2 regions of the Paenibacillus sp. FSL H8-0537 genome follow, and region 1 is predicted to be linked to the other one. Evidence: riboswitches for the same ligand, from Rfam matches in the RefSeq annotation. Region 1 holds a riboswitch; the other holds the start of a gene.
What was found. A riboswitch is a leader RNA that binds a small molecule or an ion and turns the genes downstream of it on or off. The one in region 1 is predicted to bind cyclic di-GMP.

Region 1 (11,950 bases):
GGCCAGGATGACGGGGAAATTCTCCGACTTTATCGGAGGGATACAGCTTGTGAAATTATTTCATATTCAGCCGATCTATGCGCAGTATGCAAGCTTGAATGAACAAGTAACGAGAGTAGCCACACAAACCGCCAGAAAGAATGGCATGCTGGCCGCCGTAAATTATTTTGTCAGTTATGTGACATTCTGCGGAATCATAGCCATAGGCAGTCTGCTCTATACCTATGGGCTTATTGGAATGGGAACCGTAGCGGCGCTGGCCGTGCTTCAAATCAATCTGACCCACGCCATTATGAATTTTGGCACGACGCTGTCCATGGCGCAGAACTCGTTGGCGGGTGCGCAGCGTCTGCAGCAATTATTGGACGAGCAAGAGGAGCCGGAGCAACTCGGATCTCGGCAAGAGGATGAGCCTTCGTTTAAGACCTTGTCTGCATCTTCGCCTGCCATGGTGGAGTTTCAGAGCGTAGAATTTTCCTATCTGCCAGGCAAAAAAGTTCTGAGCGATGTATCTTTGCGAGTAGCTCCAGGACAAATCGCCGCGATCGTAGGCAGCAGCGGCAGCGGCAAAAGCACTCTGATCAAGCTGCTGCTGGGCTTCTACCCCATTGACGGCGGGGAACTTCTGATTCAAGGCAAGCCGCTAGGACATTATACCTTGGACGAGCTTCGCGCACGCATCGCCTATGTGCCGCAGGATGCCTTCCTGTTCAGCGGAACGATCGAAGAGAACATTCGTTACGGAAATCCACAAGCCACGGAAGAGGAGATCATAGAGGCGGCCAAAGCGGCGCATGCGCATCATTTTATTGAGGAGCTGCCCGAGCAGTATCGGACGCAGGTGGGGGAGCGTGGGAAGTCTTTGTCAGGCGGTCAGAGACAGCGGATTGCCATTGCCCGCGCATTGCTCAAGAACGCCCCGATTTTGCTGCTGGATGAGGCAACGTCCGCTTTGGATTCCGAATCGGAATATTGGGTGCAGCAGGCCCTCAACCAATTGATGGAAGGCCGAACGACCATTCTGATCGCTCATCGGCTCAGCAGCGTGGAGAAAACGGATCTGATCATGGTCATGAATGAGGGAACCGTTGTCGAACAGGGCACGTATCGGGAATTGCTTGAACGAGGGGCCTACTTCGTGAAATTATACGGTAGCACGGAATTGAGTAAGAGGGGGTGACAGGGGGTGACGCCCCCTGATCTCTCATTTCTGTACAAGCGGGGCGCATACGGCGGCGGTTCATAAAGGATAACGAAATGAACTGGCAAAGAAACGCATAACTGTGGTATGCATCTTCTGAACCGTTTTTTTTCAGTAGGGTTGTCATGTAAAAACTCAACTTGAAAAGTATCGGGTGACAAGAGTCAGGAGCGCCAGTTGGTCTATCCGGTATGACGAATTTGATCAAAATCGAGCAATATGGCGCATAGCCGCAAGCCTAAACGATAAGCTGAATGTAAGCTAAACGATAAGACATGGATGATAGACTGGCCTAGGTGGGACAGGATTATCGATCCATGTCTTTTTTCTTATGATTAGGTTTGCCAAAGTCGAAAGCTGGCGAAATTCGCTCAAATATGTGGAATATGGAACATAATTTTGTTGAAAAACAGGAAAATTGTTCTTATTATTAAATGTATAGAGATAGAAGCTTTAATAGATTTGAAAATGTCAGCATGATAGAGGTGAGAGGGAATGGCTATAGTAGAGGTGGTCAAATACGACGGTTCTCCGGACGTATACGCTTGGAAATACCCGAATGCGGAGCTAGGAACCTGGACGCAGCTAATTGTTAATAATACGCAAGAGGCGCTGCTATTCAAGGGCGGTAAGGCGCTAGATTTATTCGGGCCTGGCAGGCATACGCTTAGTACGCTTAATATACCGATTTTAAACCAGCTGGTTAATATCCCTTTTGGCGGAAGATCGCCGTTCTCGGCCGAGGTGTGGTTTGTGAACAAGCAGGTGTCGCTCGATGTGAAGTGGGGAACGGCGTCGCCGATTCAATTGCAGGACCCGAAATACAATATTGTTATTCCGGTTCGGGCTTTCGGCCAGTTCGGTATTGTAATTGAGGATTCACGCCAGTTTTTGTCGAAGCTGGTCGGAACGCTTCCGCTGTTTAATCAGGACACGCTGTCCAAATATTTGCGCGGCATGATTATGATGAATATTAATGAGCTGCTTTCTTCTTATCTGGTGTTCAAAAAAGTGAGCTTGCTTGAAATCAACGCCTACATCGGCGAAATTTCCAAGCATGTCGAGGAACGGGTTGGCGCGCTGATGCATCCCTTCGGCATTCGGCTCGTCAATTTCTTCATTGATTCGATCAGTACGCCGGAGGATGATGCCTCGCTGAAACGGCTGCGTGATGCGCTTGCGCGCAAAGCAGAGATGGACATTATCGGCTATAACTACCAGCAGGAGCGTACCTTCGACACTCTGGAGGGCGCAGCGAAAAATGAAGGCAGCTCGCAAGCCGGCGTCATGGGCGCAGCGCTCGGACTTAGCATGGGAGCGGGAATTGGCGGCATTTTCGGCAGCCAATTTGGGCAGCTGGGCGAGCAGCTATATGGTGCAGCAGGCGCAGCTCAGGTTTGTCCAAGCTGCCAAAGCCGCAACGATGCGCAGGCGAAATTTTGCAACAGCTGCGGCAAAGGGCTTGCTGGCAGCTCCGCCGGCGGTCAGGCGGGAGTGCCTAGGCCCATCCATAATTGCGATAAATGCGGCATGCCGCATCGGGAAAATTCTAAGTTTTGCGCCAACTGCGGTGATGCTTATAATCCTTGTCCAAGCTGCGGCGCGGATTGTGCGGACGATGCAGTCAATTGCAGCGCTTGCGGCGAGACGCTGCCGCGTCCGTGTAGAGGCTGCGGGGAGCAAGTGGCCGCAAGCGCCAAGTTTTGTCCGCATTGCGGCACCAATAACAGCAGCGGCAGCCAGCAATGTCCGGGATGCCGTCATGAAGTTCAGGCAGGGCAGAAGTTTTGCCCAGAATGCGGGCATGGACTTGCTGGCAGAGCATAGCTCCTATGCAGCTCGTGTGCAGTTCATGGGAGGGGCAAGTGTTGGGCCGTGGCAGCTATCAAAAGCAGCACATTACTGCGTGTGAGACGTAATGGCGTTGCTGCTGGGAAAGAGGGAAAGCTTCATGAGTTTGACGTTTCGCGTAATTGGCGTGGGATTTTTGCTAGTGGTAGGCTATATGCTAGGGGAATATGATAATAGGCCAAGTTCACTTTTATTTTCACAAAAAGTAGGGTTATATATTTTTGGAGCGATTCTACCCGCTCTGTTCTTTTTTTTACTGGCTTATTTTGCTGCCAAAGGAGAGAAGAAGAAGGATGCCTCATGGGTTGCCAACATTCGGGTGAGCCATGCTACCATACAACAGAACACGTTAGAAGCTAAAAAAATGGCCGATGAAATGAGGCATGCGCGGCTGCAGAGGGAGCAGGCAAGGGAAGGCAGGGCTCCTGCGAGCAGCTCGGGACAGGGGAGAAAGTCTGTTGCTTGCCCAAGCTGCGGCAACCATACAATGCTATGGCCTAAACAAACGATCCTCTGTGAATATTGCCATGCAAATATTGAATACCGCTAGGTGTAAAGGCTCCTATGCCATACGGAGCGAAAGACGGGGTGAATGAAAATGGCAGCTGGTTTTTGGCATAAGGCAATTGGCGTATTGTGGGCTGCTTTAGGTCTCATCATATATCCTAATACATTGCCCCAGTCAGGTTATGGAGTAGATGGCATCATAGCCTCTTGGATTGTCGTCTTTTTATTTCCTGGTGCTTGCCTTATTTGTGTCGGGGCAAGGAAGAACAGGCGTTTTAAATGGAAGCAAAAATATTTAGATGAACAGGAGCCGTATCTTGTCCAGTTTCGATTGGAGCTGCAGAAGCTGGAGCATGAACAGGAGCTTGCAAGAGAAGAGCGTGAACGAGCCGAAGAGGAGGAAGAAGCCGAAGAAGCGGCTAGGCTAGAGGCTGAGAAGGAAGCGACGCTAGCGGCTATTCGCGCAGAAGCGGAGGCAGTGGCAAGGCGTGAAGCGAAGAGCCGTACTTCACCGCCCCCGCCTCCACCGTCGTCTCCACCTCCACCACCCCTCATGCCCAAAAGTATCAGCTGTGCGGGCTGTGGCGCGAGAAAGGTGCTGCAGCCTATGCAGAGCATGGAATGCGACTACTGCGGAACGATGCTGGTGTACAGTTAACACGAGCAGTGCCTGCATGGTAGGAGCGGAGGTGATTAGAGCAGCAATCGTTTAGCCTATGTAGAGGTTAACGGATGCTGCTCTTTTTATTAGGGAGCAGGGTGTCGTCTTTGTAACGAAAGGAAGAGGAGGAAGCGAGATGGGTGGAGTACTTAAAATCATTGCAATCGGATGCCTTGTGAATGGCATGCTGTTCACACCGTACTATTGGGGAGGAGAGAAGTCCTTCGCGGAGCAGGCTTTATTTTTCGGTAAATATTTCGGGATAACAGCGGTGGTCATATTTATATTAGGAGCAACAAGACTTGGGAGCGAACATCATTAAAATAGAAGAAAGTGGATGAAGCTACAGAGGCGGGATGAGTTATGCTAGAGAGAAGCGAGAAAATCGGTGTGTATATAATTGGATCGGTATGGCCAATTATTGGAGTTATCTTTTATATAATTGTATTACCGGATTCATATCAGGGAAAATTACTGCTGAATATACTTCTTTATTCCGTGATTTTTATTTTCCCAGCGTGGATTTTAGTTCACCTTGTTTTACAGTTTGCAGAACGTGAACCAGTCCAGAAGCCGATTAGGGAAGCAATAGAATCCCTGCGACTTGAATTGCAGAGCGCGGAGCAAGAGCTAGAGCTTGAGAGAAGTACGGCCGAGAATGAAGAGCAAGAGCGGAGAGCTGCGTGGGAGGCCGAGGAGCAAGCAGCAGCGGCAGCCCGTTTAGCGGAACGGATAGCGGTTCATAATGCTAGGCAAAGCCCCCCGCCCCCGTCTGCCCCACCGTCCGTGCCTAAAACAATCAGCTGCCCAGGCTGCGGTGCTAGTAAGTTGTTGCGTCCAATGCAAAGCGAGGAATGCGACTATTGCGGGAGGATGCTCGTGTATCGTTGATCGCATCTGAGCATCAGGATTTGTTTGCGAATCCTTTTTTTAGGGTAAAGTAAAATAGAGCCCAAACAAGAAGGAGCGTGTAAAGGATGACGCAAATGAAGAAGGTGGCTTTTCTGCTGGCCGATGGCTTTGAAGATTCCGAAATGCAAAATCCGTATGATGAAATGGTGAAAAATGGCCATGAGGCGGTTATTATAAGCTTGCGCAGCAATGAGGAATTGAAGGGCAAGCAAGGCACAATTGCCTATAAGTCGCATCTGGCGATTAATGAGGCAAAGGCAAGCGACTATGCGGCGATTATTATCCCTGGCGGGGCATCCCCCTCCCACTTGAAGGAGGATGCGGCCGTGCATGCTTTCGTAAAAGATGCTGATGAAAAAGGTATAACCATTGCCGCCATCTGTCACGGCCCGCAAGTGTTGGCTGAGGCTGGGTTGCTGCAGGGACGGACGCTTACAGCTTATCCGGAGCTGGAGCAGGAAGTGCTGGCAGCTGGGGGACATTTTCGTAATGAGGAAGTCGTGGTAGATCGCAATTTGATTACTTCCCGTACACCAGAGGACGAGCCTGCTTTTATTCAGGCAACGATTGAACAGTTGGGCGTCAACGCCTGGTAGACTATCTAGCAGAACAACTGGATCGTCCATTCTATCCATTATCGCTGCGAGTTTTGCCTTTGAACAAAACCCTAACCGCAGAGCGTAAGAGCAGCAAGCGTTTAGCCTACTTGAGGTTTAGCAAATGCTGCTCTTTTTAATATGCAAATTTTCCTGAATTTGTAACGGCTATTCAAGCCAAATGATTGCGGCAACTATTTAACTGGATTATAATTGTTGTCAGCATGGCAGAGTTTGTGAACGAGTGGTTATTTCGTATATTAAAGGAGTAAAGCATGAAGGTTATCCTTGTAGATGATGAATGCCTCGCTTTGGATTACTTGGAGCGACAACTCGTGAAATTAAATAACGTAGAGGTTTTGGGGAAATATGAGGATCCGATGACCGGGAAAGAGCGGATTTTACGCGATCTGCCGGATGTCGTATTTTTGGATATTAATTTGCCTGAAGTGAGTGGCATTGCGCTTGCTGAACAGCTTCTTGAGGTCAGGCCGGAGCTGAATATCGTATTTGTAACCGCTTATGATGAATACGCAGTGAAAGCTTTTGAGCTGAATGCACTGGATTATGTCGTCAAACCGATTCATCCTGAGCGCTTATTGAAAACGATGGAACGGATTCAGAAGCGGCTGGATTCGTCTGCGAAGGATAAAGAGCAGGCTCTACAGTCAGTGAAAAATGCGAATGAGGAGCAGCATCTGGTTTTGCAGCTATTGGGGCAGTTCAGTGTGGAGTTTTCCGGGAAAAAGGATGCAGCCATAAGGTGGCGTACAACGAAGGCGCAGGAGTTGTTTCTGTATTTGCTCCAGCATCGCGAACAGCTTGTAAGAAAATCGATATTAATCGATTTGCTATGGCCCGATAATGGGACTGAAAAAATATATGCCCAGCTGTATACGACTGTGTACCATATTAGGAAAACGCTAGATCAGTTTGGAAAGTGTTTTCACATTGCCAATACAACAGAAGGATACATAATGACGCTGAATCAGGTTGTGCTCGATGTAGAGGAATGGGAGCGGGGCATTGCTGCCGCACCGCCGCTAGCGGCTGCAACGCTTGCGGAATACGAAGAGACTATGAATCTTTATAGAGGCGATTATTTAAAGGATTATGATTATTGGTGGGCGGAGAGCGAGCGCCAGCGGCTGAAACGGTTATGGCTGAATACTTCCTATCGATTGGAAGAATGGCATGTCGAGCATGGTCAGCTGGATAAAGCGATTGCTGGATATATTCGGATTATAGAGGAGCATGCGCAAGCGGAAGAGGCTTATTTTGCCTTAATGCAGCTGTATGCGTCTAAAGGAAATCATCTTATGGTTAATCAGCAGTACAATGTTTTAACCGCCGCGCTGATAGAAGAATTGAACGAGCAGCCAAGCGCGTACATTATAGAATGGTATAAAGAGTGGAAAAGCAGCGTTAGCACGTTGTAGGGCCTATTTTGTAAATTTTTCGAGATTAAACAGGGATTTTGTCGAGAAATTGTAGAGTTGCCTTATTTATAATGGAGGAGCAGGTGAAAATGGAGACGGACAAGCTTTACGGGCTTCATTTTCAAAAAATAGCATGTTCAAAGGAATGGTTGAAGAAGATGATGATAACCGAGAAACGGCAAATAAACGTCATTCGCCATTTTCGCTATCCTGAGCTGGCTTGCTGTATAAGCGAGGGAGCCCAGCACCTACGACAGCTGAATTTAAATCAAGTGACCGATTACACGATCGTTCGAGGCTTTTATACCCATCATCGAGGTCATTTTATTGGGATTACAGCTACTTCTGAGGGGCCTTTGTTTTTCTATGACAAGCAATATTTTCAGCTTTCGGAAGGGAAATTTATTATTGCTCTGGAGCATGACGACAAGCGAAACACGTTCTCTTTTTGGTGGGATGGGGTAGAAATATGTCGCCTGAACTATCAGCGGCAGCTTTATCGGTACAATGAGGGAATCGTGGATGACGGTATTCGTGATTTTTTTGCTTGGCTTTATTTGTCGACAGGACCGAGGAAGTTTTGGAGATTCCAAAAATTTTATACGGTCAAAAGCAGCTAAACGCTGGTTCGGGTATCAGAATTTTATCAGCCGAAAAAGGATTGATAAAACGTATGATGGAGCTGAAGTGGGATGGGCGCTGAACATTTGAAAGAGTTTCAAAGCTTGAAGCATGAGGATGAAATGCGGTATATGCTCCTGCTAAGGGATGTAAAGGGCATGCTTAAAGAGCGGAAAGAAGAGCCTTTTATGAAACGGTTAAAGCGGAGATGGATGAAGAAAAGCCAGAAAATACAAGCCTCAGCCTGGAAATAAAAAAGGTTTAACGTATTGTTTGTTGCAAATAATGGGTATATACTAGAGATAATCATAGATTAATATAAGGTAGTTCTTCTACCTAACACCACTTACAAAACTTTACACGATAACGGCAAACCTGTCGAAAGGCAGGGACGCAAAGCTAAAGGGCCTTCTCTATTATTTAGATGGTAGCCTAGCCACCGAAGGGAGTTTTTTTTATGCGCAAAAGTTTAACGGTTATGATTTTGCTTGCATTGATACTGTCCGTGTTCCCGCAAGCAACTGCTCAAGTGGCAGCAGCTGGGACAAGCTGGCTCGATGAATCCAATGTGGATAAAGGAAGCATTGGTATTCGTTATGAGGTCAAGTCGGGCATAGATACAAGGCTGGTTGTAGCCAAAGACGGCAAAAATTACACATATGCGCTCCGGGCAAACCAGACAGAAGAGTGGTTTGCGCTTCAACTGGGCAATGGAGACTATACGATTACATTATTGGAAAACGTCAGTGGAACCAATAAATATAGAGCAGTTCAAACAGGCAAAGTTACCTTGAATTTGAGTGACAGCAGCCTCGTCTATTTAAACTCCATTCAAAATATTGACTGGAGCAGCAACAGCAAAGCGGTCAAGAAAGCATTGGAACTGACTAAGGGGAAAAAGACGGATACCGAGAAGGTAACGGCAATTTACAAATATATTGTAGCGAATATTTCTTACGATCATCAGCTTGCAGCTAAGGTGACCAACGATTATTTGCCACAAATCGATCGTACGTTTAGCTCGCAGAAAGACATTTGCTACGGTTATGCTGCATTAATGGCAGGCATGCTTCGCAGCGTGGACATTCCGGCTAAAATGGTGACGGGCAAAGCGTCCGATGTATCTAACTATCATGCTTGGAATGAAGTATATTTGGACGGCAAATGGATCACGATCGATACGACGCTTGATGCTGGCATGAAGAACAGCAAGAAAGCGGGCAAAATGATTAAAGACAGCTCGCGTTATACAGCTGCTAAAGTCTATTAAACGGATCTAAGCACATAGAAATGAATAGGCACGTACAGAAGCTTCGTCTATCCTTCAAGGGATGGGCGGAGCTTTTTTTGCTGTTATTTAGGCTATCGAATGAAGGGGAAGCTTGTAAAGTTTTTGTACAGTTGGGCTAGATATAATTTTCTTATTTGAATGCAAGGAGGGAGAGGATGGAGAAAAACTTGGCTTTCGTGAGGTAATCACAACAATAGAACAACTAGACAAGATAGAGAAAAAGAGAGGATTGATATGATGCCCGCAAGTAGACAGAGAGCGATCAGGCAAAAGATTTCCTGGATCATGCTGCTCGTTTTGCTGCTGCAAGCCGCATTCCAGCCATTCGCAGCGCCAATACAGGCAGCAGGTCCGATTACAGGACTGACTTTTACAAAGACAGCTAGTGTGAGCACCGTTAATGTAGGCGATACCTTCAAGTATACCATCTTGTATCAGGCGGATGGCGCGACTCATGTTGGTAAGAATGTAACGATTGTTGATACTGTACCGGCACAATTTGAAATTGTGGATGGCTGGGAGGATGGAGGCTGGGATACGAAAAACGGCCAAACCCTTACGGTTAATGCACATCCACTGCCTTCCGGTACTTCGGTGAAGCTGGAAATTCCAGTGAAAGCGAAGCCGACTGGCTCAAGTTCGGTTGTTCCTACGACGAATACGGCGATGATTACACTCGTTGATTCAGCGGAAAGTACAACAGCATCGGCGAATGTAACGATTAACGCGGACCCGAATCCAGTAGCTACACCGACGCCTACAGCAACACCGACGGCGACACCAACTGCCTCAACCTATGACAAATGGTGGGCTTACAAAAGCCAAGACACCGGATTTGGCGGCGGAGTTCCAATTATTGGCGGAGCGGTTGAGTATACGGTAGGCATTAAAGGCGAAGCGGGCAATACGAATCCTGGCAGCTTGAAATATGCGACGTTAGTCGATACGCTGCCGCCAGATGCCGTATATGTGGACTCAACAGAAAGTGGCATCTATGATTCAACTGCTCGTACGATCACTTGGTCGAACATTGAGCTGGCTTCCGGACAATCTTTTGAAGCAAAAGTATCGGTCACATTCCCTGACGATTTAGGGTATGGTCATCCGACCGGAACACCGCTTGAGCGCAAAAACAACGTTGAAATTTTGAGCGGCTATACGCTCGAGGGTGACGGGGCGGTCACTGATCCTGACGCTGATGTGACAACTAAATTCGGAGAGCCGGTATCTGGCGTTTCCGGTTTAACCAAGTCGCGCGTTTACCAGTATCGCTGGCATGGCCAAACCCAGAAGTTCAACATCGGCGGCATCAGCAATACGGGAACAAATGTAAATACCTCTTTGTCGAACCTGGTATTGACAGATGTGCTGCCTGTGGAAATGGATTACAGCAGCATTAAAATGCCAAATGTTTTCACATCCCAGCTTCGTTATAAAACAAGCGATGGCGTGACTGAAACTTGGCATGCGTATAGCGGCAGTCTTGCGCCTAACGGCACAATTACAGTGAGCACGACAGCTGGTACGAACCGCATTGTGCTCAATGCAGGCGAATATTTGGCTGCTTTGGAGTGGTCGTTCAGCACTTTGGCTCCAGGCGGTACAATTGGCGGCATTGAAATTACAGGAACGGTTAGAGACTTTGCTAACGGTACGAATGCTCCTGTCGTTCACGGCGATCAAGTAACGAATCAAGTGTCTCTGGATTATCAGGCACTGAATGTTACCGTTCCAGGTCAATGGGATAATAAGCCTCAAAAAACGGCTCAAGCAGATTTCAACATCAACAATGAGAAGCCATGGCTTGTTGCTAATAAAGCGATTGGAGCGGGAAATTTCCGTCCGCTCAGCACAGTGCCGTTCACTTTAACGGTTCGCAATGATATTAAAGCAACGGGACCTTATATTAATCCAGTTGTCTATGATTTATTGCCAACAAGCTTTGATTATTACCTCAACCCTAAAATAGCCGATCCTGCTGCGGCGCTGGCAGCCTCGTTTACGTTTACGGGCACGCCTGCTGGAGCAAGTGCTCCACAGCTAGAGCTTGTTGATAAAAACTGGAACGGTACTGGACGGACTCTTGTCAAATGGTCATGGTCCGACGGCACTTCTTTTGCTCCAGGCACAAGCTTTGAAATCAGCTATAAAGGCGAGGTTCGTGCGGGTACGCCTCAAGGTACAACCTATACGAACGATATGTATATTACAACAAGCGATCCTAATACAGAGTTCTGGCATACAGGGGACTCCGCACAGGATAAGCCGCAAAGTTTGCCAGCATGGCAAACACGCAACAATGCGATTAAAGATACAGTCATTGGCTTTGATCCAACAGCGGGAACGGATGAATTTTTTGTTCATGCCTCTGCGAATGTAACGGTACGCAAAGCGTCGCTCGTACAGTCGACAAAATGGAATCAAGGCGATCTGGAGCCTATTTTCCGGGCAGCAGATGATGCTACGTATGATGGAATACCGGCTATTCCCGTACAGCCATTCGATTATGATGGCGATATTGCATACACTGAGTATCCGCGTTACAGCGTAACGTATGAAGGCGGAACAGCAGATTATCGTTTGGCGGTACGCAATAGCGGTAATACGAGACTTGGCGTCATTGATGTGCTGGATATTTTGCCGCATGTAGGCGATAATGCGCTGCGCGTCAACAGTAGTTCACCTTATGAAGCAAGGGGCACGCAGTGGCAGCCTAACCTGTCGGAAGTACTCTCGTCCGGCAATAAAACCTTTACATCTTCAGCGGCAGCGGGAAGCAGAACGGTGAACTACACGCTGTCCACCTATTACAGCAAGTCGGTTAATCAGGAGCAGGTTGTTAATTTCACGAATGTGAATGACAGCAAGCAA
Region 2 (11,950 bases), 820 kb from region 1:
GGACGGTTGTCTGATTGAACGACCTCAAGCTTTTGAATGAGCCCTTTTTTCTGCAGTACATCAAATTGATAATACAGCGTTCCATCGTTTATGGGAATCGTATTGCCGAGCGACTTGAGCACCTGCTTTTTTATATCATACGGATGGCTTTCCGCTTCGCTCAACGTTCCAAGAATAAAAATTTGCAAGGTCATTGCATCGCCTCCATAACTAGCTTAAAGGGCTGACAAGCTGCTAGGGAGCCTGCCAACCCTTTTATTTTACATGAATTGCGGCTGAGCTGCAGGCGTATTTTCCTCATTCGTAGCTTTAACGCCTTTAAATTGGTGAATCAGCGTATTGATCAGCAGTGCTCCAGCGCCAATTAGCGCGAGTCCCAGCAAATACTTGGGCGTCTGCCCCCCGCCGAAGAGCAGATTGTAATCCAGCTGAATCGTGTAAAACATCGGGGAGATGTAGCTGATTGCTTTGAAAAAGCCCGGCATCATTTCCTGGGGCATCATTGCTCCGCCGGCGATGGTCTGCGACAGCAGCAGCGGCATATTAAGCAGCATGCCCGCTTGGCCGGCCAGCATACAGAAGATGCTCGTAAACGAAATAGCTGTAAATAATTCAAGGGCGTGTAACATCCAGACTTTTAGAAACGTCTCGGCACCATAGCCATGGATAGAGAAATAAATCGTCAAGCCAATGAGCGGAACGATTAAGGCCAGCAGCGCATTAAGCCCCTGCAAACCGAGGAAGGCTTTCCATTTGCCCAGCTGTCCTTTCATTTGCTGCAAAGCGCCAACACTAATCATCGAATAAATCATTGCCCCAACATAGCCAGCCATTGCCAGAAACATCGGAGCCATCTGGTTGTGCATGCCGGCAGGCTTCGGGTTCGTCACAACCATATTGGCAGATACTTTGGTCATGATGCCTTCCACCATCTGCTGCGCCTGCTCCTCTGGCAGCTGCATATTTTGCAAAAGCCCTTCAAAGCTTTGCGTCTGAATTTGGGCAACCATTTTGCTGGAAATTTGGTCAGCCACACTTTGCATCGCACTGCTTGTCGTCGCCGGATTAGAATCATTCATGAAAAAATCCAATTGCGCTTGTTCACCCTGCTGGGAAAGCTGCTGCGTGAAATTTTGCGGGATATGAACGATTAAATGAACACTGCGATTGTCCAGCTCGGTTTTTGCCTGTTCCAAGCTAAGCCCCGTATTGATATGGAATGGCAGCTGTTCTTTCAACTGCTCAACCATCTTCGCTCCGGTTTGCTCGTCCTCGCTTACAATCGCCACCGTGAGATCAGGCAGGTTTTTTGGTACCGCGCTGTACCCATACATAAACATCCCGATCATCGCAATCTGATAAAAAACCATCATAAAAATGCCGCCGATTACCATTTTGTTTTTCAAAAATGCTTTCATGCTCCACTCCACCTTATACTTTGTTTTATATACTTTAATTAGAGTAATTAACTTAGTGCAAACTGTCAATAAAAAAGCTACTATGACCATAATGTCAAGTAGCTGAGGATCATCCTTCTTGTTTTAGCAAGTCGGATAAATATATTAGGTTTAAGAATCTTTTTTATAAATTTCAGTTTCATTGGAAGTTAAATAATAAATTTTGTGCTTATCAAATTTTAGTTTGTTAGGAAAAGATCTTTTTGCCTCTCTCCAAAAATACATTCCTAGTAATAGATTTGCATAAATACCCAAATAACTTTGATCAGGTGGAAGTTTCATCCAGGGGGCATGTATATGACCGAACTTCAAATAAAACTCAGCAAATAAAATGGCGACTCCAAACAAAAATATACTCGTAATTCTCATTGCCCTTTTTCCTGAAAAGTGCTTAATATGTCCACAATTTACAACATAGCTTTTTGACGCCTTGACATCGCCCTTCACCTTTAAAAATTTTGATAAATGAATAATTTGAATTACAAAACCATCGTTTGGTTTAAAATATTCAAAACTAAATTTCACTTCACTATCTCTCAATATGGCTTCAACATTGTTTGAAGGTCTAGTCATGCTCACAGGAGATATCCCCTTTATTAAAAAACCTGTTGCTACGAGCGGCATCGACTTAGAAATATCTTTTTCCTCAAGAATACTATTTCCTGAATTCCAAATTACTAAAAAAGTTCTTATTAGTTCATTTTTCTTCCTATATCGGATTCTACTAAAATTATCATTATGCGAAAGTGGGAACTTCTCGTCTATAATATATGTTGTATTATAGTATTGGTATGATAATTGCTTCTTGCTTGTGAAATAATAATTCGTGAGATAACCAACAATACTTCCAATAAAAATCCCAGATAGACTAATATCCAGGATCCTAATAAAAAAGACGACACTACTATTATAAAATTCAAACAATTTCATTTTAATTTCCTCTTCACAATTTAGAGACTTTATCCATTTTAATGACCCAGAATTTCATCTAACTTGCTTCTAATTTTCTGAGCTTCATTTGATCCGGTAGTAGGTAATCTAAGCAAACATAAATTATACTTTTCTAATATATTGTTCTTCTTCACATCTCTTGCGGATTGGTCTTTGTTATTACGATGAGAAGCAAATCCATCTACTTCTATAACTAACAGAGGCTGTTTATTAAGTGAATCGTATAGAACAAAATCCACTGAAGCTCTATTTTTCACATATTTAATCTCATCTTCATCCAAGCGCTCAGTATCATTTAATAAATCTTTAAGATAAATTTGTGTACCAAAAATAACACCTTTATAAGGTTCTTCGTCTAATAAGTCTTTCAAAACACGCCACATGATGTTTTCTGATTTATATTTAAATTTCGAAATCAACCTACTTTGCAAATGATTAAGCTTTGTAGAATATTCAGTATAAAGCAAATCAAATACTGAAATCAGATCACTTTTTGTAATATGCTCGTGCAAGGAATTGTACTCTATATATCGAATTAAATTTCCTACATCTTTTCGAGAATTTCGAAATAATTCGTGATCTGTCACTAGAATAAATTGATTTTGCGCTCTTGACACAGCAACATTAATTAAACGCGGATTCTCTACAAATTTCCTTCCAATTTTCCCTATTTTACTCTGATCTAGTACAGTTGATAAAATCATAACCGGTTTTTCACGGCCTTGATATTTGTGAACCGTATCAATTTCAATATTCTTCTCTAGCATCATGTTGGCCTCCTCAACCTGTAGACGGTAAGGAGTAGTAAATCCAATATCATCATCTGAAATATGAGCTAATTGAAGTTCTCTTAGTATCTCCTCTTTTACTGAATCAATTTCCCGATGATTAAAACTACCTTCCTTCCCTTTCACTGTTACTTTTCTCATATGGTTTCCTGGTGACGTATAATGCAATCGTATCGGGACATCCGATACTCCTTCATTTGTGAACGGAATTAAATCATTATCATAATATTGGTTATTACAAAAACCAATTATTTTAGGATGGCATCTATAGTGCTCCCTTAACATAACTTTTGGAAGTTGCTCGTCATATACAGCAAGCATTGTAGAAAGTAAATTATGATTAAAATAATCATAGGCGTCCGGTATATCCATTTTTTTGAGTTTATCTTTAATAGTGGTATCCACTATCTGAGGCAATTGTTTAGTATCTCCAACAATAATAACCCGTTTGCAGCATGATAAAGCGAGTGCCCCTGTTAATAAATCTACTTGTGAAGCTTCGTCAACAATAATGTAATCGAATAAAAAATCTTGAGGAATACATGTAAGTATAGAGTGCGTTGTACTCAGTATTATTGGGAATTTACCAATAAAATGTTTAAATGTATTTTTATAGTTAGTAACATCCCCAAAATAAGGACTTTCAAGACTATACTTAGTGTCAAGTTTGTGATTAAACAAAGTTGATGAAATACTTTCATGCTGTTTCAACAAGTTCACAAAAGATTCCTGATCTAATTGACATTGCAGCTCGTTTTTTTCATCCTCCAATTCCTTTATTTTGGATTCATAATAACGCATTTGCAAGGTTGAAATTAATTCTGTACGGTTTTCCTTCAATTTTTTAAAATCAATAAATCCATACTTAAATAAAAGTTTCGCTTTTCTCAAAAATCGCACAGAGCGATTCCCCACAAAATATTCATCTGCTAAAAAAGAAATTATTGTATCTGGAGTTTGCCTTTTAAGGAATAACCGTTGGATGTTGCTAATATCATTCTGTACATTGTGAACTTGAAAGTGCTTTTGCTCCAATCTATATGCTGAAAGTTTATGCTCAATTTTCGCCTTCTGATTGGAAGTTTCCAGTAGATGATTAAGCTTATCCGATAATTCAGAAAGTTGTTTTACAAGCTGTTCCTCATGAATTAATTTTGTGTCTTGTAATTTTTTATAATGAGGAGGATTTTGAAAAAAGACGTCTTTTTTCTTGTTATTACCTAAATCCGCAACAATAAAACCGTAGCCTGCCTTCTCCAATTTATCTTTTACATTCTGTACCGCAGCATTATTTCCCGATACTACTGCAACTGTATTACCTCTCATAATAGCCAAATTGGCCAAGATATTTAAAATAGTCTGTGTCTTCCCTGTTCCCGGAGGGCCCTCTATAATTGAAATCTGATTACATAACACCTGTTCAAGTGCTGTTTTCTGACTCAAATTAAAACGAAAAGGAAATATTATTGGCTCTGTATTTGGCTCAAATTGAATGATCGGAGCCTGGTTTACATATGTGCCAAGCACACTATCTGCATTAACTTTATTTATTTTCCCTATTTCTCTTTTTAAAAAAGCCTCCGTTTCATCCTCAGTATTTGTATATCGAGCAATATCATTTAAGTATTCCATGAATTTTTTTTCATTATTTGTAATGATAATTTTTTCAACACGAATAAATTCAGAAAGGTAAATTTGAGGTTTGCTATTGCGAAATATAACTTTAGTGAATTCATCAAATTTCAAAATTTCATGCACATTTTTAAGATTCTCATTCTTATGATATACTCTGTTATTATTCCCAGAAAAAATGATCGGATTTTTCTTTATTTTGATGTTTCGCAATAAATACTTATATGACTGCCCCTGATTTTTATAACGAATATGTACTTGATCATTATATATGCTGTATTCTTCAATGCTTGCTGTTTTATCACCCTTGCTTGTGATAATTAAAATACTGCGTTCATCCATTCTTCTGATTTCTCCTAATGTGTATTTAGTACCACTATGTAGTTCAATATAACTAAAATATTCTCCAACTCATTTGAAATTCCTCTAAAAATTAGAAATTTATGAATAATTAAATTAAAAACTAATTTCATTCAAATTGAACACAAAAAAGCTGTACTTTTCAGCACAGCTTTCCTATATTTAATCAATTCATTCGCTCCAGCTTATCCGGATTGCGGATAATATAAATATTTTGCAGCAGCCCTTTTTTGATATGAAGGAATACGGCGGAGGTTACGCGCTCTTGCTGCTTGAACATGATGGCAGTCTGGCCGTTCAGCTGTGTTATCTTGATGTCGAAGCGACCGCCCTCTCCTTCGCTCGCCTTGCGAATGACGCCAAGCAGGAAACGGGCCACATGCTCGCTCGTCTGGATCGGACGAATAGCGGCACTCACCTTGCCGCCTCCATCGGATAGCAGTACAGCATCACTGGCAAGCATCGACAGCACGGTATCCACCTTGCCCTCGGACAGAGCGGAGAGAAATTGCTGCGCCCACTCGTCGCTAACCGCTCCTGCTCCCGCCAGCTCCTGCTCCGTAACACCCATTTTCCCCCGGGCCCGGCTAAGCAGCTTGCGGCAGTTCATTTCACTTTTGCCTGTCATTTCTGCAATAGCAGCGTAATCGAACGAAAGCGCCTCTCTTAGCACAAATACCGCCCGCTCGGCTTGCGATAGCCGCTCTAACAAGGCAAGCATCGCATAAGATAACAGATCACCACGCACGACAGCTTCAAATCCATCATCAGCGGTCAATTGCAGCGGCTCGGGCAGCCATGGTCCGATATACTGCTCCCGGCGTTTACGCGCCGATTTGAGCAGGTCATAACAATGATTTGTCATCATTTTGCATAAATACGCCTTAGGCTCCTGCAGCCGCTCCGGCTCCACCCGCTGAAGCTTAATAAATACGTCCTGCACAGCGTCCTCGGCGTCAGATACCGAACCGGTGAGCTGGTACGCCAGCCGGAATAGAAGATTTTTGTACCGTTCATATAGTTCAGTCACTTCGCATGCCCCCATCTATGCTTACTGGCATTTCTTGTTATGATCGATCATATCAAGCTTCCCATTAGGCGTCCATATGCTTATTAAGCAGGCACTTTGTCTCTTCTGTCTCCTTCTTGATCCCTGTACCCATGAAACGAGGAGTCGCTGTTTTTTGTGACATTTCGTGTTGATTTGATTTTTTTCAGGAAATCACTTATACTTAGCAAAACGTTTAAACAATTAAACCATATAGCGGAGTGGAGCCATGAGCGAATTTATCGGCAATCAGAAGGCGATTCATATTTTTGAAAGTTTAAGCCCTTATTTTCAAGGCCTGGGGGACCCCGTTCGCCAGCAAATTATATCGCTGCTTATCGGCAAAGACAGCATGAATGTAACGCAAATTGCTGAGCATATTCCGATGTCGCGGCCTACCGTTTCCCATCATCTGAAAATATTGCGCCAGGCAGGGCTGCTTACCGTTCAGAAAAAAGGAACTGAAATGTACTACCGGCTTGAATTCAATGACGCTATTGCGCTGATGAAACAGCTCGTCCAATTCGCAGAAGAGGAATGCCAATGCTAGTGCCAATATACAGGCTAGCATACAGACATTCCTTTTTCAAACGGCTATAGGTCGAAAAACTTAAACATATAAACATTTAATCGGAGGTTTATTTTATGTATAAAAACAAGGTTCTTATTGTTGGAGGATATGGCGAAGTTGGCAGACAGATCGCCCACATTTTACTTGATCGGCATGCGGATTTGGAAATTGTTTTGGGAGGAAGATCGCCGGGGAAAGCCGCTGCCTTTGAGTCTGAACGTGTACATACTGCGGTTGTAGATACGAATGCGGAAGATCCGCTGCAGCATGCAGGCGAGCATATCTCGCTCATCATCAGCGCTGTCAACGATTTGCAAGATAAGCTGCTTTTAGCTGCCGTGAGAAGAAAAATCCCATTCATCGATGTGACGCGCTGGACAGAGCTATTCGAGCAGTCCTCTGCTAAATTGAGAAAGGTGGAGCTCCATGCTCCTGTCGTGCTGTCTTCCGGCTGGATGGCGGGGACAGCTTCTCTATTCGCTATGCTGCATGCCGATTCGCTTGAGAACGTAGCTGTTGATATCCATGCTCTATACTCCCTGCAGGATAAAGCGGGCCCAGATTCTACCGCCTATATGGATCGGATGACGATCCCTTTTCATATTACGGAAGCGGGAAAAAGCCGACTAGTACATCCGATGACCGATCCGGTGAAAGTTCAGTTCCCCAATGGCTATAAAGCAAAATGCTATCGGCTTGACACCCCCGATCATGTGACATTGCTAAAGGCCAGCCATATTGATACTGCCAGCTTCCGCATCACCTTCGACAGCAAGGCAACCACCTCTTTGCTCGTGGGACTCGTTAACAGCGGGATATGGAAAATGATCAGCGGAAAAAGGTTCCGATCATTCAGGCAGCGCCTGCTCTATAATCCAGGTACCGGCAGCGCCCATCATGTGCTTATTCACCTAAAGGGAAATGACCATAATGGCCGCTCGGTCGAGCGGCGAATCGCCATTTCGGACCCGCTCGGTCAGACTCACCTTACCGCCCTTGGAGCGGCTGTCCAAGCCGAGAAATTGCTGCTAAGGCCTGACAACGAACCGCTCGCTCCCGGCGTTTATTATCCAGAAGAGCTGCCGGATTCGCGGATGGACGCAGCTGCGATTATCGGCTTTTTCAAACAATATGGCGTGCTTGTCTCCTACTAAATTAGAGCGTCATGAAGCCGCTGTACCCGCTAAACCGAACCTATCCCCGTGTCCGCATTCTCAAAATTTCGCTTCTTAATCAACAATGCCACCACGCTGCATCCCTGCCCCTGGAAAGCTAACGATCGTTAGCTTTCCAGGGGCAAAAAAAAGGCCCTGCCATAGCGACAGGATGTCAGCTTTGGACATAGCCTCGTTGTAACTCAACTAAACATTAAACCGGTTAAGCATCGTTTTTAGCTCATCCGCTGTTCGTGTCAGTTGTTCCACAGAGCTGTTTATTTCCATAATGGAGGCAAGCTGCTCTTCCGACATGGCGGCAATCGTCTCAAAGCTTTGGGATGAGTTTTTGCCGATTTGCACACTTTCTTTAATCTCGGATTCCACACGCTCCGTATTTGCATTTAACCGGTCGGCGGCGGCGGCAATCCTCTCCATATGAATGGATACGTCCGTCGTTGTCGTCACTAGCGTCTGGAATAAAACGCCAACCTTCCCCACTTGCTCCAAACCAAGCGCAACTTCACCTGTACCTTTGTCCATTGTCCCCACTGCATGGGTAGTGTCAGCTTGTACCTGATGAATGAGATTCGCTATCTGATTGGAGGATTCTGTAGATTTCTCCGCAAGCTTGCGAATTTCTTCCGCCACTACCGCAAACCCTTTTCCATGGACTCCCGCTCTGACAGCCTCGATTGAAGCGTTGAGCGCCAGAATGTTTGTTTGGGAAGCAATTGATTTAATGACGGACGTAATGTCTCCAATCTCCTCCGAACGCGCGCCCAATTGCTTAATGACTGCTGCGGCTTCATTAACCGTCTGTTGGATGGAATCCATCTGATTGGCCAAGCCACCAACGGCTTCATTGCCTGTTTTTGCTCCTTGGGAAGCCTCTGCGGCTATGCCGGAGGTTTGGTTGGATGTATTCAAAATGCCATATACCCCTTCACCGATTTCACCAATTAACCCCAAATTCCTTTCATATCCCATCATTTGGCCCTGCAATCCGACATTTGCTTGCTGAATATTGGTGGTGGTTTGCTTAACGGTAGATGATATTTGATCCAGATTGCCCAATAGATGTGACGATGAGCTGGCAACAATCTGTCCTTTATCCAAAATAGAAATGATCAGACCTTGCAGATTTTCAAGCATCCCGTTAAAACTTCTGGAAAGCTCGCCGATTTCATCCTTCGTTTCAAATGTCAGCCTGGAGGACAAGTCGCCTTCGCTGGCGGAGAGCCCTTGCAGCTTTTCGTTCATGACGGAAAGCGGCTTTAACGTTTTGCGCATGACCGTATAGATGATTGCTGCGGAAACCAGAAGGCACACGATTGTTACAAAAATCGAAAACCGCAACAAGGCTTCGGCTTCAGCATAGGCTTCGCTTTTGGGAACCAAAATCGCAATGCCCCAATCCATCATGCCAGATTTTCCATAAACGATCATATGCTCCGAGCCGTTAATGACGGCTTCAGCCAAACCCGTGTCGCCATTCGTGCTGTCCGTTACAATTTTATTTAGCGTCTCATTCTCGTAATCGGCCATATTTTTCTGTAGGGTCTCTTCGGGTTTTTCACTGGCCACAACCGTGCCATCCTTTGTATAAACAATCGCATGACCGCTTTGTCCCAATTTCACTTTGGAGATGAGATCAATCAAGTCCTGAATAGGCTGACCTCCATTGCCGACTCCAACGATATTTCCTTGGTCGTCCCTTACAGGAGTAGCCGTAAGCACAATTGGAGTTCCCTCCACCCCGGGAGACTTTGAGCCTACCGGATCAATGGTGACGGTCTCACCGTTGATCGCCCTTTGAAAATGCGGGTAATCCTTTACACTAACCGTTGCTCCCGGCAAATAAAGCGTGCCGTCAGGGGCAATAAATGCAAATTCGTCCGGGTTATCAGTGATCTCCGTCATTCGGTTGCTGTAAGCGAGAATTTCAGGAATATCTCTGTTTCTCACGTCATCGGACTGACTTAATGCCTTGTATTTGGCCTGTGTGCCCTGAATCCAGATATCGATGTAGTTTTGAACAACCGTCAGCTGCTGCTCCGCCTGTTCCTTAAAGTTTGCCTCCAATGTCGTTTTGGCCCTATCATAGCCAAGGAAAGACACACAGCTTAGCGATAGTGTCATTAATAGAGTGGTAATCAGGCTGCTTTTGATGGTTAGTTTCATGGTAATCACTCTTTTTCCTTCATAAATTTTTGAATACGAAAAAAATCCGGGCTGAATAGACTGGATTTGTGTACACATACCCCTTCCTTATTCGGCGACCCGGCTATCATCACGCTTAGCTCATTAGATCCTAAGCTCTGCGTCCCCGCCTTTCAGCGAGTTCGCCTTTATAGAAAAGAATATCGGTAAAATGACACTGAACTTTTATAGTTACACATTATTTTTTTATTAGAACTCTTCAAAACTTACATATTTATCCAAAAAATACAGTGATGATGAGCCAATGAAAGGTTTTTTTGCAATCAACGGAGAACTTGAAGGATATAGAGGAGCTTGCATAAGTAAGATTAGAGGGGTAACGATGAAACCAGGTCAGGGGCTCGGGGCTGGGGGCTGGGGCTGGGGCTGGGGCTGGGGCTGGGGCTGGGGCTGGCGCACCCCAGACGCTTCGGACTCGACAACCATTAGGACGTTCTCTTTGACTGCCCAGCGTCAGAGCGTCATGAAGCCGCCATACCTGGCCAAATACTGTTCTTTTTCTTTATAATCCGGCATAAGGCTGCCTACGCGCCGCCAAAAGGATCGGTCATGATTCATATGAAACAGATGGCAAAGCTCATGGATAATGACGTAATCAATCACATCAATTGGAGCCATCGCCAAACGATAGTTAAAGGTTAAATGCTTGCTGGAGCTGCAGCTTCCCCACTTCGTCGTGGACTCTACGATCTCAACCGTTTTGGGCTTTATCCTCAGCTGCGCCTGATAAATAGGCAGACGTTCCCCTATTAATTTTTTGCAGCTTGAAAAATAAAACTTCTTGAGGTTTTTCCGAAGCTCCTCCTCAGTTAAGCCATCTGTCTTGATTAATTCATGCAGCAAATGCTCTTTGCCAAGGTAGAGAAATTTCTCTGTATCTTGGTATTGCTTCGTTTGCGGCGCTTTAGTAGCCTCCGCAAGATGCTGCGTTTGCTGCAAAATCCATTTCCCATGCCGCTCGACTGCCCGTTTAATGACCTCTTCACTTGCTGCTTTCGGCGCTTTTACCGTAATGAAGCCTGATGGCTCGATTTGAATCGATATTTTCTTTTCACGATTGCCATATTGAACATGAAACGATATCGTTTGATTTTCAAATTCAATGTTCATCGGCTAGTTATAGGTCATCCAGGCTGTCGTGCCGAGCACTTCAAAGTCTTGCTTAAACCAGAAGTTGCGCGTTTTATCCAGTGTGTACACATACATTCTCTGCTTCGGATATTTCGCTTTAAGCCAGTTGATAAAGGATGCCGCATGCCCTTTGCCTTCATATTCCTTCAGCACATCCAGCGCTTCTATAAAAACAAAATCCTTTTTATTTTTAATGTCGATATAAAAGTCCTTTTCCAAATATTTTTCGTCATCGCTAAAATAATCCTTTTCGGCTTTTTCAATGAGCTGCTTGCCGCTTGCATATTCCCAAATAACGCCGTAGCCGACCATCGTCTCTTCTGCTTCAATCACATAAACGTTTTCCGGCAGCTCCGATGGGTCCTTCTGGCTCAATTCGCTTGCATGGTAGGTCGTCGTAATCTCGCCGAGTGTGTTCTGCATTTCTTTATCAAATGGTTTGGCTGTAATGCTAGACATGATTTTAATCTCCTTTTTGTCTGAAAGCTTATCTTCTAGTCGCTCTGACTCGTGACCGTTATCATACCATAATCGATGAATTAAAAAATAATAAAAACGATTTGACAACCGAAATCCATCACGATATATTTAATTAGACATCTAACTATTAGATTTCTAATTCATTTTAACAGAAG

Region 2: linked by a shared signal. The riboswitch ahead of MHB80_RS20280 (methyl-accepting chemotaxis protein) and the one ahead of MHB80_RS23955 (transglutaminase-like domain-containing protein) in region 1 are both predicted to bind cyclic di-GMP.

The regions. Positions count from the first base shown of each region.
Region 1 is NZ_CP150290.1:5,638,437-5,650,386, reverse strand. Features, by position in the region: gene MHB80_RS23995 (ABC transporter ATP-binding protein) at 1-1,180, shown strand, start outside; gene MHB80_RS23990 (SPFH domain-containing protein) at 1,697-3,028, shown strand; gene MHB80_RS23985 (hypothetical protein) at 3,153-3,602, shown strand; gene MHB80_RS23980 (hypothetical protein) at 3,651-4,217, shown strand; gene MHB80_RS23975 (hypothetical protein) at 4,357-4,542, shown strand; gene MHB80_RS23970 (type 1 glutamine amidotransferase domain-containing protein) at 5,207-5,728, shown strand; gene MHB80_RS23965 (response regulator) at 6,004-7,167, shown strand; gene MHB80_RS23960 (hypothetical protein) at 7,257-7,787, shown strand; cyclic di-GMP riboswitch class I at 8,147-8,232, shown strand; gene MHB80_RS23955 (transglutaminase-like domain-containing protein) at 8,246-9,058, shown strand; gene MHB80_RS23950 (SdrD B-like domain-containing protein) at 9,314-11,950, shown strand, end outside.
Region 2 is NZ_CP150290.1:4,815,038-4,826,987, forward strand. Features, by position in the region: gene MHB80_RS20245 (PadR family transcriptional regulator) at 1-194, opposite strand, end outside; gene MHB80_RS20250 (ABC transporter permease) at 261-1,418, opposite strand; gene MHB80_RS20255 (hypothetical protein) at 1,569-2,387, opposite strand; gene MHB80_RS20260 (AAA domain-containing protein) at 2,426-5,170, opposite strand; gene MHB80_RS20265 (RNA polymerase sigma-70 factor) at 5,355-6,218, opposite strand; gene MHB80_RS20270 (metalloregulator ArsR/SmtB family transcription factor) at 6,466-6,786, shown strand; gene MHB80_RS20275 (saccharopine dehydrogenase NADP-binding domain-containing protein) at 6,882-7,961, shown strand; gene MHB80_RS20280 (methyl-accepting chemotaxis protein) at 8,169-10,145, opposite strand; cyclic di-GMP riboswitch class I at 10,236-10,321, opposite strand; gene MHB80_RS20285 (SprT family zinc-dependent metalloprotease) at 10,638-11,294, opposite strand; gene MHB80_RS20290 (GCN5 family acetyltransferase) at 11,298-11,774, opposite strand.